Regions from separate parts of the Kitasatospora sp. NPDC059747 genome, predicted to be linked through region 3. Evidence: riboswitches for the same ligand, from Rfam matches in the RefSeq annotation. Region 3 holds a riboswitch; each other region holds the start of a gene.
What was found. Region 3 has a riboswitch for cyclic di-AMP ahead of ACFV4G_RS35230 (transglycosylase family protein). Riboswitches for the same ligand answer to the same signal wherever they lie in the genome.
Positions count from the first base shown of each region.

Region 1 (3,946 bases), on a different contig from region 3:
GCCGAACGAACGGGCCGGCCCCGTACCAGCCCGGCACAACGCCTCACTTGACGCGATGATAGCCCTTGTGCACGTGCATCAGCACGAGACGGTGCAGGTGCACGAGGCCTTTCACCGGCCGACCTGAACTCTTCACGGACCCTTCTCCTGACGGTACGTAAACGGACATAGCCGACCGAACCGGCCCGCTTCCGATAACCGGCCGTGAGCGGCTCCCCGCTAAATGTTGATCTTCGAAAGCCGGGAGTCGCGCACTCGTGACCCTCCGTCAGACCGCCCGTCGACTGTGAGACATCTCACGCGCCACAGGTGCAACGTGACGCCCCACCGGACACGTCTCCAGGAGATACCGGCGGACGCGCGGGGGTTGGGCCAGGTATGTCCGGAATATGACCTAATGACCGCTCATCGACCCGCGCACGCGAGAGCTCCGCGCGCCGCGCACACCACGCTCGCGCGAAACCGGCACGGCAGCCGACTGCAGCCCTGACGGGCCGATGTCCTACGATCTCCGCCATGAGCACCGCAGCCATCCCGGGCGCGCCACTGCCCGTTCGCACTCCAGGCTCCCGTGCGCGGGGGCGCCACCGTCGCCCCGAGCGCCCCGAGATCCCGTCCGGCTCCCCGGCCCTGGTGCTCGCCGTGCCCGCGACCGCCGGGCCCGAGTCCCGCTCGGTCGTCGAGGAGCTGCTCTCGATCGTCCGCAGCGAGCAGAACGGCGTCCAGACCGCGGTGGGCTACCTCCCCGGCGACGGCGCCGAGGGCGCGGACGGCACCGAGCGCAGCATCGGCGAGCTGCTGGCGGCCGCCGCCGAGGCCGGCGTCCCGGCACCGATCCTGGTACCCCTGGTGCCCGGCCCGCACGACTTCCTGCCCGAACTCCACGCACTCGCCGCCGAGTACGGCGCGCACGTCACCGACGTGCTGGGCCCGCACCCGCTGCTGGCCGAGGCCGTCCACGTCCGCCTGTCCGAGGCCGGGCTGGCCCGCGCCGACCGCGCCCGCCTGTTCGCCATCGCGACCGCCGCGGACGGCGTCGTGCTGACCACCGTCGGCGGCGAGGACGCCGCGGCCGCCGCCGGCATCACCGGCGTGCTGCTGGCCGCCCGCCTGGCCGTCCCGGTCGTCCCCGCCGCGCTCGACGTGCCCGGCTCGGTCGCCGCCGCCGTCGCGCACCTCAAGGAGACCGGCTCGCAGCGCCCCGCGCTGGCCCCGCTGGTGATCGGCCCGGAGGCGGACTCCGAGCTGCTCGCCACGGCCGCCGAGGAGACCGGCTGCCCGTCCGCCGCGCCGCTCGGCGCCTACCAGACGGTCGGCCAGCTCATCGCCTCGCTGTACCTGGCCGCGCTGCCGGCGCCGTCCGCGGAGGCCCTGGCCGCCGCGCAGGCCCAGGCCGAGGCCGAGGCGGCGGAGGCCGCCTCCGAGGGCTCCCGCGCGGCCCACGCCGCCGGTGGGACGGCCTCCGGGGCGACCGGGGAGGCCGCCGGCGAGTAACCGCCGACAACGCGTACGGAAGGGCCCGGAGCGATCGCGCTCCGGGTCCTTTCGGCTTGCGGCGTAAGGGAATTAAGAGCCGAATGCGCGAGATGTCCGTTCTGTGATTGTTTGCGATCGGGTGACCGCCCGTCATGCGATTCCTGAGAACCTGCCAGTTGTGCACATCCGCAGGTTTATTGCGAGAAAACGATCATTTTCGATCTTGGAGAAGGAAAGTTTTGGTGGCTTTCCATAATCCGTGATGCGCATCACAGGTATTTGCAGTTCGTACTTAAGTCTGCTTAACGTGCTCCCCGTTCGTGACCACACGGACCCAGCACATCCGCAACGCCGAGTCCTGCCGTCGGGTGCGCTGGAAGCGCGAAAACGCACCACGGCAGGAGCGGGGGACCCACAGGTAAGTCGCCCCGGACCGATCCACGGAACGGTCCTGGGCTAGGGGTGAAGCCGCGCCACAGCGCGGCCGGGCAACTCCGGCCCGAATCCGACAGCTCACCTCGCAGGCGTGGGAGAGGACCGCGTCTTCATGCTGCCCACCAACGGCACTCGCCTGTCCAGCCGCACCCGCCGCGTGATCGCCGCCCTCGGCGTCGCCGGCGTCGGCCTCACCATCCCCTGCCTCACCTCCGGCACCGCCTCCGCCGCCTCCGTCGCCACCTGGGACAAGGTCGCCCAGTGCGAGAGCAGCGGCGACTGGAGCATCAACACCGGCAACGGCTTCTACGGCGGCCTGCAGTTCACCTCCAGCACCTGGGCCGCCTTCGGCGGCACCTCGTACGCCCCGCAGGCCAACCAGGCCACCAAGGACCAGCAGATCGCCGTCGCCGAGAAGGTCCTCGCCTCGCAGGGCCCCGGCGCCTGGCCCGTGTGCTCCGTCCAGGCCGGCCTGACCGCGGGCGGCGCCCCGGCCGCCGTCGACACCTCCGCCGCCGCGAGCACCGCGAAGGCCGCCCCGGCCGCCCCGGCCGCCCCGGCCGCCCCGGCCGTCAAGCCGGCCCCGAAGCCCGCCGCCAAGCCCGCCGCCCCGGCGCAGGACCAGGCGCAGGCCCCGGCCGCCGCCGACTCCGCCAAGGGCACCTGGGCGCAGAAGCGCCAGGACTGGACCCAGGGAGGCACCACCCAGGCCGGTGCCTCGGACTACACCGTCGTGGCCGGCGACTGGCTGTCCACGATCGCCGACAAGCACAACGTCAAGGGCGGCTGGCAGCGCCTGTACGATCTGAACCGCGGCACCCTGACCGACGGTCCGGACACCATCTACCCGGGCCAGCACCTGTCCTTCGGCGACTCCGCCCAGGCTCCGGCCGGCCAGTCCGGTGACTTCAACTGGTTCGACCGCTCGCAGAAGCCGGGCCAGTCCTCCGCCGGGAACGCCGTGAACGCCCAGCCGGCCGCCGAGGCCCAGACCCCGGCCGCCAAGCCGTCCTCGAAGCCCGCCGCCAAGCCCTCCGCCCAGGCGCAGACCCCGGCCCCGGCCGTCACCGGCTCGATGGCCGCCGCGGTCAGCTTCGCCAAGGCGCAGGTCGGCCAGGCGTACGTCTACGGTGGCACCGGCAACGGCGGCTGGGACTGCTCGGGCCTGACCCAGGCCGCGCTGCGCGCCGCGGGCATCTCCATCCCGCGCGTCGCCAACGACCAGGCCGCCGCGAGCACCCACGTCTCGCTGGACAGCCTGCAGCCGGGCGACCTGCTGTTCTGGTCCAACAACGGCCAGGACTCCGGCGTCTACCACGTCGCCATCTACATCGGCGGCGGCCAGTACGTCGAGGCCGCCAACCCGAGCTCGGGCGTCCGCCTGCAGACCATCGCCAACTGGGCGCCGGACTTCGCCGGCCGCGTCTGAGGATCCTTCCGGAACCGTCCCGCCGGGGACGGGTGACGGATCGCGGATGACAGCGAACAGATGACAGATAACAGATTTCATCATCTGTTATCTGTCACCCGCCCACCGCCCCGGGGAGAGACTGGTCGCTCTCCCCGGGGCTTCGGCGTACCCGCCTCCGAAGTCCGTGCCGCCTCCCCCCGGCGCGCACCCGCGGCTCCGCGCATCGGAGCATTCGCGTGGTCAAACCCCGGCCCAGCGGGCATGCTGCTGCTCTGCACCCGAGGAGGAGTCACCCATGGCCCAGGTCACCGTCACGCTCGACGCGAACCTCGCGATCGACGCGATGATGCTCTCCGGCACCAAGAGTCCCCAGGACGCCGTCGAACTGATCCTGCGCGACTACCTGGCCCGCGGTCGCCGCACCGAGACCCGCACCGGCGACGCCGCCGACGGCCACCGCGTCACCGCCGACCGCCCGACCGTCCAGGAGGGCTGACCCCGACCCGTCACGGCACTCGCGGCACAGCCCAGCACGGCGCAGCACAAGCCCAGCACAGCACAGCACAGCCCGGCACAGCACAGCACAAGCCCAGCACAGCCCGGCACGGCACGCCGAAGGGCCCC
Region 1 is NZ_JBHWGV010000043.1:7,739-11,684, forward strand. Features, by position in the region: gene ACFV4G_RS20100 (hypothetical protein) at 517-1,494, shown strand; cyclic di-AMP (ydaO/yuaA leader) riboswitch at 1,857-2,016, shown strand; gene ACFV4G_RS20105 (transglycosylase family protein) at 2,003-3,340, shown strand; gene ACFV4G_RS20110 (hypothetical protein) at 3,618-3,818, shown strand.
Region 1: linked by a shared signal. The riboswitch ahead of ACFV4G_RS20105 (transglycosylase family protein) and the one ahead of ACFV4G_RS35230 (transglycosylase family protein) in region 3 are both predicted to bind cyclic di-AMP.

Region 2 (3,946 bases), on a different contig from region 3:
TGAGGGCGGCCTGGCCGATCGGCGCGGCGTCCGCCGGGTCGTCGGCTCCGGCGTCGGCTCGGGGTGCGGCGTCGGCTTCGGCTCGGGCTCGGGCGTCGGCTCGGGGTGCGGCATCGGCGCCGTGGAGGGTGACGGCCAGCCGGTAGGTGTCGCGTTCCTCCTCCATCGCCCCCTCCAGGTAGAGGGCGAGCTGGTCCGCGCAGGCCTCGTGGTCGCGCGGCTCGAACGGGAGGTACCGCGTGACCTCCGGGTCACCGAAGAGCGCGTGCAGCGCGTCCAGTTCCTCCGGGGTGTGGTGGTACTCGCGGATGGCCAGCCGGGGGCCGGTGAGACGTACGGGGACCATGGCTGCCGACCCTACCCCCGACCAGCGGTTACCGTTCGAGCTATGAACGACGAAGACCTGCGGCTCGCCCCGCGCACCAGGGCCGCCGACCTGCTCGCCTGGGCGGCGGCGGAGGGCCGCACCCCGGTGGCCGAGGCGCCGCTGCGCACGGTGCTGGCGCTGCTGGAGCTGGGCGAGGGCAGGATGCGCGACGGCTGGCCCGAACTGACCTCGGACGCCGTGGAGCACCTGCTGTACGAGCGGCTCCACCTGTACGTCCAGCCCGCCCCCGACGAGGACCCGTTCGCGTACGGCGAGGCCGTCCGGCTGCTGGTCGACCACCAGCGGGCGGCGAAGCGGCTCAACGCCAAGCGGCAGGAGCGGCTGCACGCCGAGGCCGAGTGGCAGGGCGAGGTCGCGGCCGGGCTGCTGCGCCGGGCGGACCTGGTGACGTGGCCCCGGCTGTACGCGGTGCTGCTGCGCGCGCACGGGGTGGACGTCACGGACGGGGCCGCCGTGCGGGACTGGCTCGCCGGGTTCCTCGAACTGGCCGAGGAGGACCGGCTGGACGCGTTCGCCGCGCTGGCCGAGGCCGGGTGGCTGGACGAGCCGGACGAGCAGGGCTGGGGCCCGGGCCGGGTGCTGTCGGTCGGCATGGCCACGGACGGTGCGCGGCGGCTGCTGGAGCAGGGCCTGATGCGGCGCAGCTACCGCAACCTCGCCGAGCTGAACGCGCTGGGGCGCCCGATGCCGGACGAACTGGCCGGGGACTTCGGGCAGTTCGAGGACGCGGCGGTGCAGGCGGCGCTCGCGCTGTGCGGCGATTGGACGGTGCCGGGGCTGCCGCGGCTGCTGGTCGAGGAGTTCCCGGAGCTCGCGCCGGAGCCGGGGCCGGCGGAGATCGAGGCGTACCTGGCGCAGCTGCCGCAGGCGTCGGAGCCGTCGGAATCGCTGGAATCGTCGAGGCCGTCGGAGCCGTCGGAACGGGACTGATGCGGAAGGCCCCGGCCGGCGACGGTCGGGGCCTTTCCTGTTTGCGTTGCGCGGCGGCTAGGGGTTCAGGCCGCGCTGCTGGAGCCAGGTCTCCGGGTCGACCGGGGCGCCGCCGCCCGGGCGGACCTCCAGGTGCAGGTGGGGGCCGGTGACGTTGCCGGTGGCGCCGACCTTGCCGATCTGCTGGCCGGAGGTCACCGTGCCGCTGCCCTTGATGATCGAGGACAGGTGGCAGTACCAGATCTCGGTGCCGTCGGGCAGGGTCTCGACGATGCGGTAGCCGTACGCGCCGGACCAGCCGGCCGAGGTGATCGTGCCCTGGCCGACCGCGAACACGGCGGTGCCGGTGCCGGCGGCGAAGTCCAGGCCGGTGTGCAGGTGCGCCCAGTAGCGGGCGCTCTGGCCGTAGTGGGCGCTCAGGTTGTAGTCGCGCACCGGCAGCGTGAGGGCGGCGGCCTTGGCCTTCTCGGCGTCGTCAGCGGCCTTCTTCGCCTCGGCCTCCTTGGCGGCGGCCTTGGCCTGGGCCTCCTGCGCGGCCTGCACGCGGGCGCTCTCCTCGGCGGCGGTGCGCTGGCCGTCGGCCTGCTGCTGGATGCGGGCGGCGAGCGCGAGGCCGGGGTCTGCGGCGAGCGCGACCGGGGCCTCGTCCGGGGACTCGACGGCGGGCGCGGCGGCCGGGGTCGCGGAGGCGAAGCCGGTGGCGCCCAGGGTGGCGGCGACGGCGGTGACGCCGAGCAGCGGGGAGGCTCCGCGGGTCTGACGCGGCATCCGGTGGCGGTTGGCCTCGGCCTCCGGGGCCGGGAACTCGTCCCCGGCCGGACGGGGGTGGTCGAGGAGCTGGGTACCGGCGGCAGGGCCGGCGGGCTGTGCCGGGGTGTGCGTCGACGCCACGGAGGCGTGCTCCTTTCCTTCCTTCGCGCCTACCGGGTTAGCTGACGGGTTCGGAGCAGGAAGGTCTCCTACGGCCGGGCCGGGGCCCCGCCGATTCACCCCAAGGAACGTGGTTCCCCGGCTCCCTGACCTGCCCGGAGGCCGGCCGGCGGGATTAGGCGACGGCGCACGGTGCCGTCTGGGTACGGCGTTTCGACCGCGCTGCGTTATCAAACGTTAATCCTAGGGCGCCCTGATTCCAAGCCATCCGCCCGGGACGGCCGACAACCGGGCGGGCGGCTTGTGCCCTATGACTGATTTGCGACTCTTACCCACCCCTGGCACTACTTAACGTGATTGGGCATCACCGAACGACGGCCCGACCAGGCCCGTCTGAGTACTCCTACTCATGTGCGGCGGCCGGACCGCCGCCATCCTGGCGCCATGAACGCACCGATGCAGTCACGCACCACGGCCGCGTACTACCTCCAGGCCGTGCTCTCCTTCGCCCTGTCGGGCACCGCCCTCGCCCTCGGGATCGCCTACCTGCCGGTCGGGGCCTGGACCCGGGCCTTCCTCGGGATCGGCCTGCTCTACACCGTCACCTCCTCCTTCACGCTCGCCAAGGTCATCCGGGACAAGCAGGAGACGAACGAGATCGTCACCCGGGTGGACCAGGCCCGGCTGGAGAAGCTGCTCAGCGAGCACGACCCGTTCAAGGTCGAAGGGACGTGAGGGGGCGGGGTGCCGGTCGGCGCGGACGGCCTCCTCACATCGGGCGGGCCGATAGCTTGACGGCTAAGGCTATTAGCCTTAGCTTTAGGGCTATCGGCAGCACCGCCGATGCCACCGCAGCAGCGGACCGAGGAGGCCCACCATGAACGGCACCACCACCCCGGACACCCAGTACCTCGACGTTCCCGGCGGCCGGATCGCCTTCGACGACACCCTGAAGGGCGACGGCACCCCCGTCGTCCTCCTCCCCGGGATGCTCGACAGCCGCCGCTCGTACCGGCACCTCGTCCCGCTTCTCGCCGCCGCCGGCCACCGCGTCATCACCATGGACCTGCGCGGCTTCGGCGAGTCCTCGATCGCCTGGAACGACTACGCGCCGGGCGCCATCGCCGCCGACGTCCTCGCCCTGCTCGACCACCTCGGCATCGAGCGGGCCGTCCTGGCCGGCAGCTCCTACACCGGGGCGACCGTCGTCAAGGTCGCCGGGGACGCGCCCGAGCGGGTCGCCGGGATCGTCCTGATCGACGCCTTCATCGAGAACCTCCCGCAGAACGCCCTCATGCGCGGCGTCGTCCACGCCATGGGGACCGTCGTCATCCACTGGCCCGCGTTCTGGGGCTTCTACCACCGCAAGCTCGCCTACCCGGGCGCCAAGCCGGCCGACTTCGACGCGTACGTGGCCGGGCTCGTCGACGCGCTGCGCACCCCCGGCCGCAGGACCGCCACCCGCGGACACGTCCGCGGCGACTCCTCGCCCGTCGGCTGGACCGCCGCCGTGCGGTGCCCGGCGCTCGTCCTCATGGGCACCAAGGACCCCGACTTCCCGAAGCCGGAGGTCGTCGCCGACCGGCAGACCGCGGCGCTCGGCGCCCGGAAGGTGATGATCGACGGCTCGGGGCACTACCCGATGGCCGACAACCCGCAGGCCGTCGCCGGTGCCCTGCTGCCCTTCCTCGCCGAGATCGCCTGAGCCTCCTCCCCCGGATCACGACACAGAGAGACCGAGCCATGCCCCGAGTCGGA
Region 2 is NZ_JBHWGV010000008.1:121,559-125,504, reverse strand. Features, by position in the region: gene ACFV4G_RS05890 (GNAT family N-acetyltransferase) at 1-346, opposite strand, end outside; gene ACFV4G_RS05885 (hypothetical protein) at 389-1,318, shown strand; gene ACFV4G_RS05880 (M23 family metallopeptidase) at 1,376-2,209, opposite strand; cyclic di-AMP (ydaO/yuaA leader) riboswitch at 2,222-2,380, opposite strand; gene ACFV4G_RS05875 (YiaA/YiaB family inner membrane protein) at 2,633-2,923, shown strand; gene ACFV4G_RS05870 (alpha/beta fold hydrolase) at 3,066-3,893, shown strand; gene ACFV4G_RS05865 (TetR/AcrR family transcriptional regulator) at 3,932-3,946, shown strand, end outside.
Region 2: linked by a shared signal. The riboswitch ahead of ACFV4G_RS05880 (M23 family metallopeptidase) and the one ahead of ACFV4G_RS35230 (transglycosylase family protein) in region 3 are both predicted to bind cyclic di-AMP.

Region 3 (3,946 bases):
CCGCTCCCCATCTACGCGATCTGCGACATGCTCGGCGTGCCGGCCGAGGACCAGGACGACTTCCGTGACTGGGCCGGCATGATGATCCGCCACGGGGGCGGCCAACGCGGCGGCGTGGGGCGGGCGGTGAAGCGGATGCGGGCGTACCTGCTGGAGCTGATCCACCGCAAGCGGGCGGACCTCGGGGACGACCTGATCTCGGGCCTGATCCGGGCGAGCGACCACGGCGAGCACCTCACCGAGAACGAGGCCGCCGCGATGGCGTTCATCCTCCTGTTCGCCGGCTTCGAGACGACCGTCAACCTGATCGGCAACGGGACGTACGCGCTGCTGCGCAACCCGGAGCAGCGCCGCCTGCTGCAGGAGTCGGTGGCGCGGGGCGAGACGGCGCTGCTGGAGACCGGGATCGAGGAACTCCTGCGCTACGACGGTCCGGTGGAGCTGGCGACGTGGCGGTTCGCGACCCACCCGCTGACCATCGGCGGGGTGGACATCCCGGTCGGCGACCCGGTGCTCGTGGTGCTGGCGGCGGCGGACCGGGATCCGGCCAGGTTCTCGGACGAGAACACCCTGGACCTGGCCCGGGCGGACAACCCGCACCTGGGTTTCGGGCACGGCATCCACTACTGCATCGGCGCCCCGCTGGCCAGGCTCGAAGGCCGGTCGGCGCTGGCCACGCTGTTGTCCCGGCTGCCCGATATCGCGCTGGCGGAAAGCCCGGAGAACCTGCGGTGGCGCGGTGGCCTGATCATGCGCGGATTGCGCGAACTTCCGGTCGAATTCAGTCCCGAGAGCCGTTCACCGCACGCGCTTCCCGACGCTCCGACACACTGACGGGACGTCGCGAACCGGTACGGATCGGCCGTATGAACACCCATCAATCCGGACAAACAACCGCCGTTGGTAGGCGATCGACCACGTGCCGTAATTTCTGTGTGATGTCTGCGATATGAGCTTGTGATTGGTCTGAGGATCTGTCTACTCTCCCTGGAGTTCGCAGCTGCGGACCCCGAGTGCGGAACGCCGAGTCCTGCCCGCCGCGCCACGGGAAACCGACCAGAACCCTGGGCAGGGGCGGGGGAACCAGGTTTGTTGCCGTTCCTCCACGGCTTGGGGTGAAGCCGCCCGAGCGGAATCGTTTCCGCAGACGGCGGCCGGGCCACCTCCCGGTCCGAACCCGACAGCTCACCTCGCAGGCGTGCGGAGAGGGACCCCTTCATGCTGTTCGTTGGAACCGGTCGTCACCGCCGTCGCACCCAGACCGAGAAGGCCATCGCCGTCGCCGGAGTGGCCGGCGTCGGACTCGCGATGCCGATCCTCACCGCCACCGGCGCCTCCGCCGCCCCGGCCTCCGCCTGGGACTCCGTCGCCCAGTGCGAGAGCGGCGGCGACTGGGGCATCAACACCGGCAACGGCTTCTACGGCGGCCTGCAGTTCACCTCCAGCACCTGGAAGGCCTTCGGCGGCACCGCGTACGCGGCGCAGGCCAACCAGGCCTCCAAGGGCCAGCAGATCGCGGTGGCCGAGAAGGTCCTGGCCTCGCAGGGTCCGGGCGCCTGGCCGGTCTGCTCGAAGAAGGCCGGCCTGTCGAAGGGCGGCGCCCCCGCCGCCGTCGACACCTCCGACGCCAAGCCCGCCGCGCAGCAGCACTCCCAGCCGGTGCAGCAGCAGCCCGCGGCGAAGCCGGCCCAGCCGAAGCCGGCTCAGAAGCCCGCCCAGCAGCAGTACCAGCAGCACACGCAGCAGGCCCAGCAGCAGCCGCAGGCCCCGGGCTTCTCCGGCAAGGCCGGCTGGGACGCCGACGCGAAGGTGTACTGGTACCAGAACAATGGCACCTGGTACTGGACCAGCCACCAGGGCGTCTACCAGCAGTACGCGGGCCAGGCCCAGCAGCAGGCCGCCCAGCAGCAGTACGCCCAGCAGCAGGTCCAGCAGCAGTACGCCCAGCCGCAGCAGCAAGCCCCCCGCGCCGCCGTCGCCCCGCAGGGCGGCCACGACTACACCGTCCACGCCGGTGACACGCTGTCGAGCATCGCGTCCGCCCAGGGTGTGCACGGCGGCTGGCAGTCGGTCTACGACGGCAACCGCGGCACCGTCGGCGGCGACCCGAACCTGATCCTGCCCGGCCAGGTGCTGCACCTCGGCTGACGCCGGCCGGAACCGGTGCGACACGCCACGGAGGGGGCCGACCCCGGATCGGCCCCCTTCGTCCGCTTCCGCCCCTTTTCCCGGGGAGCCCAGGTGAACTACCGGTAAGTAGCCCGGCCACACGCTGAGACGGGACCGAGGTCGGCGTGGCCCCGGGACCACGTGCGGTTAGGCTCTGGTCGTAACGACTCCGCAATCATCCCGCCGGCCGCACCACTGGTCAGCGGGACCCTGCTTCCGCAAGGAGATGCCTCGTGCCGTCCATCGATGTCGTCGTAGCCCGTGAGATCCTCGACTCGCGTGGCAACCCCACGGTCGAGGTCGAGGTCGGCCTCGACGACGGCAGCACCGGTCGTGCCGCTGTCCCGTCGGGTGCCTCCACCGGTGCCTTCGAGGCGCTGGAGCTCCGCGACGGTGACAAGAACCGCTACTTCGGCAAGGGCGTGGAGAAGGCCGTCCTGGCCGTCATCGAGCAGATCGGCCCGGAGCTGGTCGGCTACGACGCCACCGAGCAGCGCCTGATCGACCAGGCCATGCTCGACCTGGACGCCACCCCGGACAAGTCCTCGCTCGGCGCCAACGCCATCCTGGGCGTCTCGCTGGCCGTCGCGCACGCCGCCTCCGAGGCGAGCGACCTGCCGCTGTTCCGCTACCTGGGCGGCCCGAACGCGCACGTCCTGCCGGTCCCGATGATGAACATCCTCAACGGCGGCTCGCACGCGGACTCCAACGTCGACATCCAGGAGTTCATGATCGCCCCGATCGGCGCGGAGTCCTTCTCCGAGGCCGTCCGCTGGGGCGTCGAGGTCTACCACACCCTCAAGGGCGTCCTGAAGGAGCGCGGCCTGTCCACCGGCCTCGGCGACGAGGGCGGCTTCGCGCCGAACCTGGACAGCAACCGCGAGGCCCTGGACCTCATCACCGAGGCCATCCAGAAGGCCGGCTACGTGCCCGGCCGCGACATCGCGCTGGCCCTGGACGTCGCCGCCTCCGAGTTCTACCAGGACGGCGCCTACCAGTTCGAGGGCAAGGCCCTCTCGGCCGCGGAGCTCATCGAGTACTACGCCGGGCTCGTCGCCGCCTACCCGCTGGTCTCCATCGAGGACCCGCTGGACGAGTCGGACTGGGACGGCTGGAAGGCCATGACCGTCAAGCTGGGCGACAAGGTCCAGCTGGTCGGCGACGACCTGTTCGTCACCAACCCGGCCCGCCTGGCCAAGGGCATCGAGACCGGCACCGCCAACGCGCTGCTGGTGAAGGTCAACCAGATCGGCTCGCTGACCGAGACCCTGGACGCCGTCGAGCTGGCCCAGCGCAACGGCTACCGCTGCATGATGTCGCACCGCTCCGGCGAGACCGAGGACGTCACCATCGCCGACCTGGCCGTCGCCACCAACTGCGGCCAGATCAAGACCGGCGCCCCGGCCCGCTCCGAGCGCGTCGCCAAGTACAACCAGCTGCTGCGCATCGAGGAGATCCTCGACGACGCCGCCGAGTACGCCGGCCGCGGCGCCTTCCCGCGCTTCCGCTCCGCGGAGTAATCACGCTCTGCGGAGTAATCAGCACGGTCGCTCCGCGGAGCAATGAGCACAGCCGTTCGGCGGAGTAGTACGCACAGCGAGCACGAGGGCCGAACACCTCCGGTGGTGCACGCCTGACCGGTGCCCCGCCGTTCACCCCGTAGGGTGGACGGCGGGGCACCGTCGCGACCAGGAGGGGAACGGGAGATGGCTGGCTGGAGGATCCCGGGCTTGGCGGCCCGTCCTCGCTTCACGAGCCGGGCGACCGTCCTCGTCCT
Region 3 is NZ_JBHWGV010000117.1:17,597-21,542, forward strand. Features, by position in the region: gene ACFV4G_RS35225 (cytochrome P450) at 1-834, shown strand, start outside; cyclic di-AMP (ydaO/yuaA leader) riboswitch at 1,045-1,213, shown strand; gene ACFV4G_RS35230 (transglycosylase family protein) at 1,219-2,148, shown strand; gene eno (phosphopyruvate hydratase) at 2,403-3,689, shown strand; gene ACFV4G_RS35240 (septum formation initiator family protein) at 3,900-3,946, shown strand, end outside.

Region 4 (3,946 bases), on a different contig from region 3:
GAACGCGACACGGAGCGGGACGTGGCTGACGGTGGCCGTGGCGGCAGGCTGTGCGGTGGCGACGCTGACCGCCGTCCCGTCGTGGGCCGGGCAGCGGCCCGACCCCCGTCCGGCCGTGCAGCTCGCGCCGGAGAGCCGGGCCGCGGCGCTGTCCGACTCCGACCTGGAGGTCGTCCGGCTCGACCCCAGCCCCGCGCCGCCCGGCGGCACCACGACCGTGCACGCCTTCGTCGCCAACCTCGGCCCGGACACCACCGCCTCGCCCTTCACCGTGATCGTCACCCTGCCGGAGGAGGTGACGGCGGTGGGCCCGTACTTCCCCGAGAACTGCGAGGCGTTCCTGGGCCGCGAGGTGCGCTGCACCTTCGGCCCCGGCCTGCCCGAGGGACGCAGCGCGACCGCGCTCGTCACGGTGCGGATCTCCCCCATGGCGCATACGGGCCTGCTGACCGGCGGGAAGGTCACGGTGATCAGCCCGGACGACCGGCACCCGCGCAACAACCGGCAGCCGTTCGACATCAGGGTCGTCGAGACGGCTGCCGGTTGAGGTCCGCTACGGCCGGTGACGGCTACCGGTACACGCGGACGTAGTCGGCGGCGAAGGTGATCGGGGCGGTCCCCTGCGGCGCGGGGTGGTACTGCCCCGCGCACACCGACAGGTTGAGGATCAGGTACGCCGAGAAGTTCGCGCCGACGCCCTTGCCGTCCGAGAACACCTTCACGCCGTTGACGTACCAGTCCACCGAGGTGGCGCCGTAGTACGTGCCGATGGTCACCCACTGGTCCTTCGCGACGGCGCTCGCGTTGGTGTAGTAGTCGAAGTTGCCCGGGTTGACGTGGTTGGTCAGCTCCAGGAGGTTCGGGTTGTCGGGGTGGTACTCGAAGGAGTCGATCTCCCCGTTGCCGTTCTTCCAGGTCCACAGGGCCGGCCAGGCGCCGGAGCCGGCCGGCAGCTTGACCCGGGTCTCGGCGTAGTCGCCGGTCTTGACCTGGAAGCCCTCACTGGAGCCCTCGGTGGTGAGGAAGCCCGTGTTCCAGGACTGCTTGCCGTTCTCCAGCGTGTTGCTGCCGGGGGTGGCGGTGAAGGTGGCGACGCCGTTGGCCACGCTGACGTTGTTCGGGTCCAGCCAGTCGAGCTTGTTGTCGTCCGGGTTGTGGTTGCCGTACTTGTACGCGGTGCTCTTGTCGCCGACCCAGCGCTGGCCCCAGTTGATCGGGCCGTTGAACTCGTCGGACCAGGTCAGCGACTTGCCGGCGATCGGGGAGGACGGCTCCGGGGTGCTCGGGGTGGCGGTGGCGCTCGGGGTCTGCGTGGGTGCCTGCGTGGGTGCCTGGGTGGGCGTGGGGGTGGGGGTGGGCATGGCCGACGGGGTGGTGGTCGGGGCCGGGGAGCTGGAGACGACGAGCTGCTGCGACGGCAGGTTGTGCCAGGCGCCGCCGAAGTCCTGCCAGAACCCGAACTGGGTGTAGGTGCCGGCCGGCAGGGCACGCGCGCCACTGGTGAAGGTGTAGCTCCACGGGCAGATCGGCACATTGCTGGCGTTGCCGGGGAAGTCGAGGTTGTTGCCGGCCGCGTCGCGCACGCCGACACCGACGGTCTTGGCGGTGAAGCAGGACGAGGAGTGGACGGTGAGGGTCGCGGTGGCGGCCCGGCCGGCGACCATCGTGGCCGGGGCGAGCCGGTCCTGGGTGACGGTCGGACCGGTGGCGGCCTGGGCGCCGGGCGCGGACTGGAGGCCGAACAGGCCGGCGCCGGTGATGGCGAGCGCGCCGGTGGCGGCGAGGGCGGCGGTGCGGCCGCGGTGGGACGGGCGGGCGTGGCGGGGCGCGGGGCGCCGGGCAGGCTTGTGCATGGGGTGTCCTCTGCGACGCCTGCGAGGTGAGCTGTCGGGTTCGGACTGAGAGGTCGCCCGGCCGCCGGTGGGAACGGCTTCACCCCAAGCCGCGGCCGGCACGCGCGAGGGCGTGCCGGGTCGTGGCGCTGACCTTGGTTCCCCCGCTCCCGTCCGCTGTGGTGCTCGGTTGCCCGCCGTCGGGTGGACGGGACTCGGCGTCCCGGCGGCGGGGTCCGCGAGGGCGGACGCCGTTGCAGGCTAGGCAGTCGGTCCGTGAACGGACAACTCGTCTCGGCCGGTTGTCGCGCAGCTCACAGTCGTGTCGATCAACTACGGTGCGCAGTGGATCAGTTGGCCGGCATCCCGGCGGGCCGTTGATGTTCGGGCGAGCCGGGCACCGATCCGGACCCCGGCGTCCGGCGCCCCGGCGGGTTCGAGGCGGTCGCGCCCGCCGAGCAGCCGGGTGCCGCCGGCCGTCGCGGTGCCGGTGCCGGTGTCACCTGTTGGCCGGCGGTGCCCTGGCGGGCCTTGCGTGGTGACGGTGACGGGGGTGCGTCTTCACTGGCAGTGGCGTGCGAGCTCGCCCGATCGGATAAATTGGAGGTCCGACATCCACCGTCGTGCACAAGAGCACCGCGCCCCCTCCCGCAGAGACGAGGAACCGCCGCACCATGACCGCGCCCCTGCCCGCCTTCGCCGGCCGCACCTACCTCTTCCGGGCCGACAACGGCGCGGCCTTCCGCAACGCCTACTCGGCCGACGGCAAGCGGCTGCGCTGGGAGGGCCTCGGCGAGTCGGCGGGCCAGTGGGAGGACGTGGCGCTCCACGTCGCCGAGGTCGCGCCCGAGGTGTACTTCGTCAGCTGGACGGAGCAGAGCGGCATCACCGTCAGCCACGTGATGGACCTGGTCCGGCTGACGGTGCGCGCGTTCTGGACCTTCGAGGGCGAGGGCGGCCGGGTCGGCGAGCTCCACACGGGGACGCTGGAGCGGGTGGCCTGAGGCCGGCCGGTCCGCGAGGCCGGCGACCGTCGGGCTGCGGAAGCCGGCCGGCTGCAGCGAGTCAGGCCGCGGGGACCGTCCGGCTGCGGGGCCCGGCCGTCAGCCTACGAAGGCCGGCTTCAGGCTGCGGGGGCCGGCTGATTCGGCTGGTTCGGAACCTTGAGGTGCTCGGACAGCCACTCCAGCGAGGACGGCAGCAGCTTGCTCCACGTCTCGAAGTTGTGGCCGCCGGTCTCCAGCATGCTGTACGAGACCTTCATCGGGCCGGGGCTCTGCACCGCGTCGATGAACGCCTCGGTGTCGTGCTTGTAGTCGCCGTCGCCCTGCTTCGTGCCCGCCAGCAGGACGGCCGCCTTGGGCTGCGGCAGGTTCTTGAGCCGCCACATCAGGTCGGCCTCGTCCCGGCGCTGCCGGCTGCCGCCGAAGAGGTCGCCGGTGGTCGGGTCCTCGGCGGCACGGTAGTAGCCGGAGAGGGAGACGGCGGTCGGGAAGACCTCCGGGTGGCGCATGGCGAGCTTGACCGCGCAGTAGCCGCCGGTGGAGTTGCCCATGAAGGCCCACGCCTGCGGGTCGGCGGAGACCCGGAAGCTCGCCTGGATCGCCGAGGGCACGTCCTTGGTGAAGTACGTGTCGGACTGCGCGCCGCCGGGGATGTCCTCGCACTCGGTGTCCTGCGGGAGGGCGGGCGAGGGACGCATGAGGACCATGACGGTCGGCTGCATCTTCCCCTCCTGGAGCAGCTTGAGCGCCGCGCCCGGGTAGTTGAACCGCGTGATCAGGTTCTCGGCCTGCCCGGGGAAACCGGTGCTGACGATCACGGCCGGGAACTGGCGCTGCGCGTACTCGGGCTGGAAGTACTGCGGCGGCAGGTAGACGTAGCCCTCCGTGGACAGCCGGGTGAGCTTGCCGTCGATCCGGACCTTGCGGATCTCGCCGGACTTGGCGGGCTCGCGGCCCATCGCGCCGCCGCCCTGGACGGAGGCGTGGCCGATCGTCTCCACGAGCAGGCGGCCGGAGGCGTCCGCCTTGTTGTGGATCACCACCGGGCCGTTGTCACCGCCGGTGCCGAGCAGGTCGTCCCAGCTGCTGTAGAAGGAGAAGTAGTTGTTG
Region 4 is NZ_JBHWGV010000013.1:11,344-15,289, reverse strand. Features, by position in the region: gene ACFV4G_RS08285 (hypothetical protein) at 56-547, shown strand; gene ACFV4G_RS08280 (hypothetical protein) at 570-1,853, opposite strand; cyclic di-AMP (ydaO/yuaA leader) riboswitch at 1,855-2,027, opposite strand; gene ACFV4G_RS08275 (MoaF N-terminal domain-containing protein) at 2,507-2,836, shown strand; gene ACFV4G_RS08270 (alpha/beta hydrolase) at 2,956-3,946, opposite strand, start outside.
Region 4: linked by a shared signal. The riboswitch ahead of ACFV4G_RS08280 (hypothetical protein) and the one ahead of ACFV4G_RS35230 (transglycosylase family protein) in region 3 are both predicted to bind cyclic di-AMP.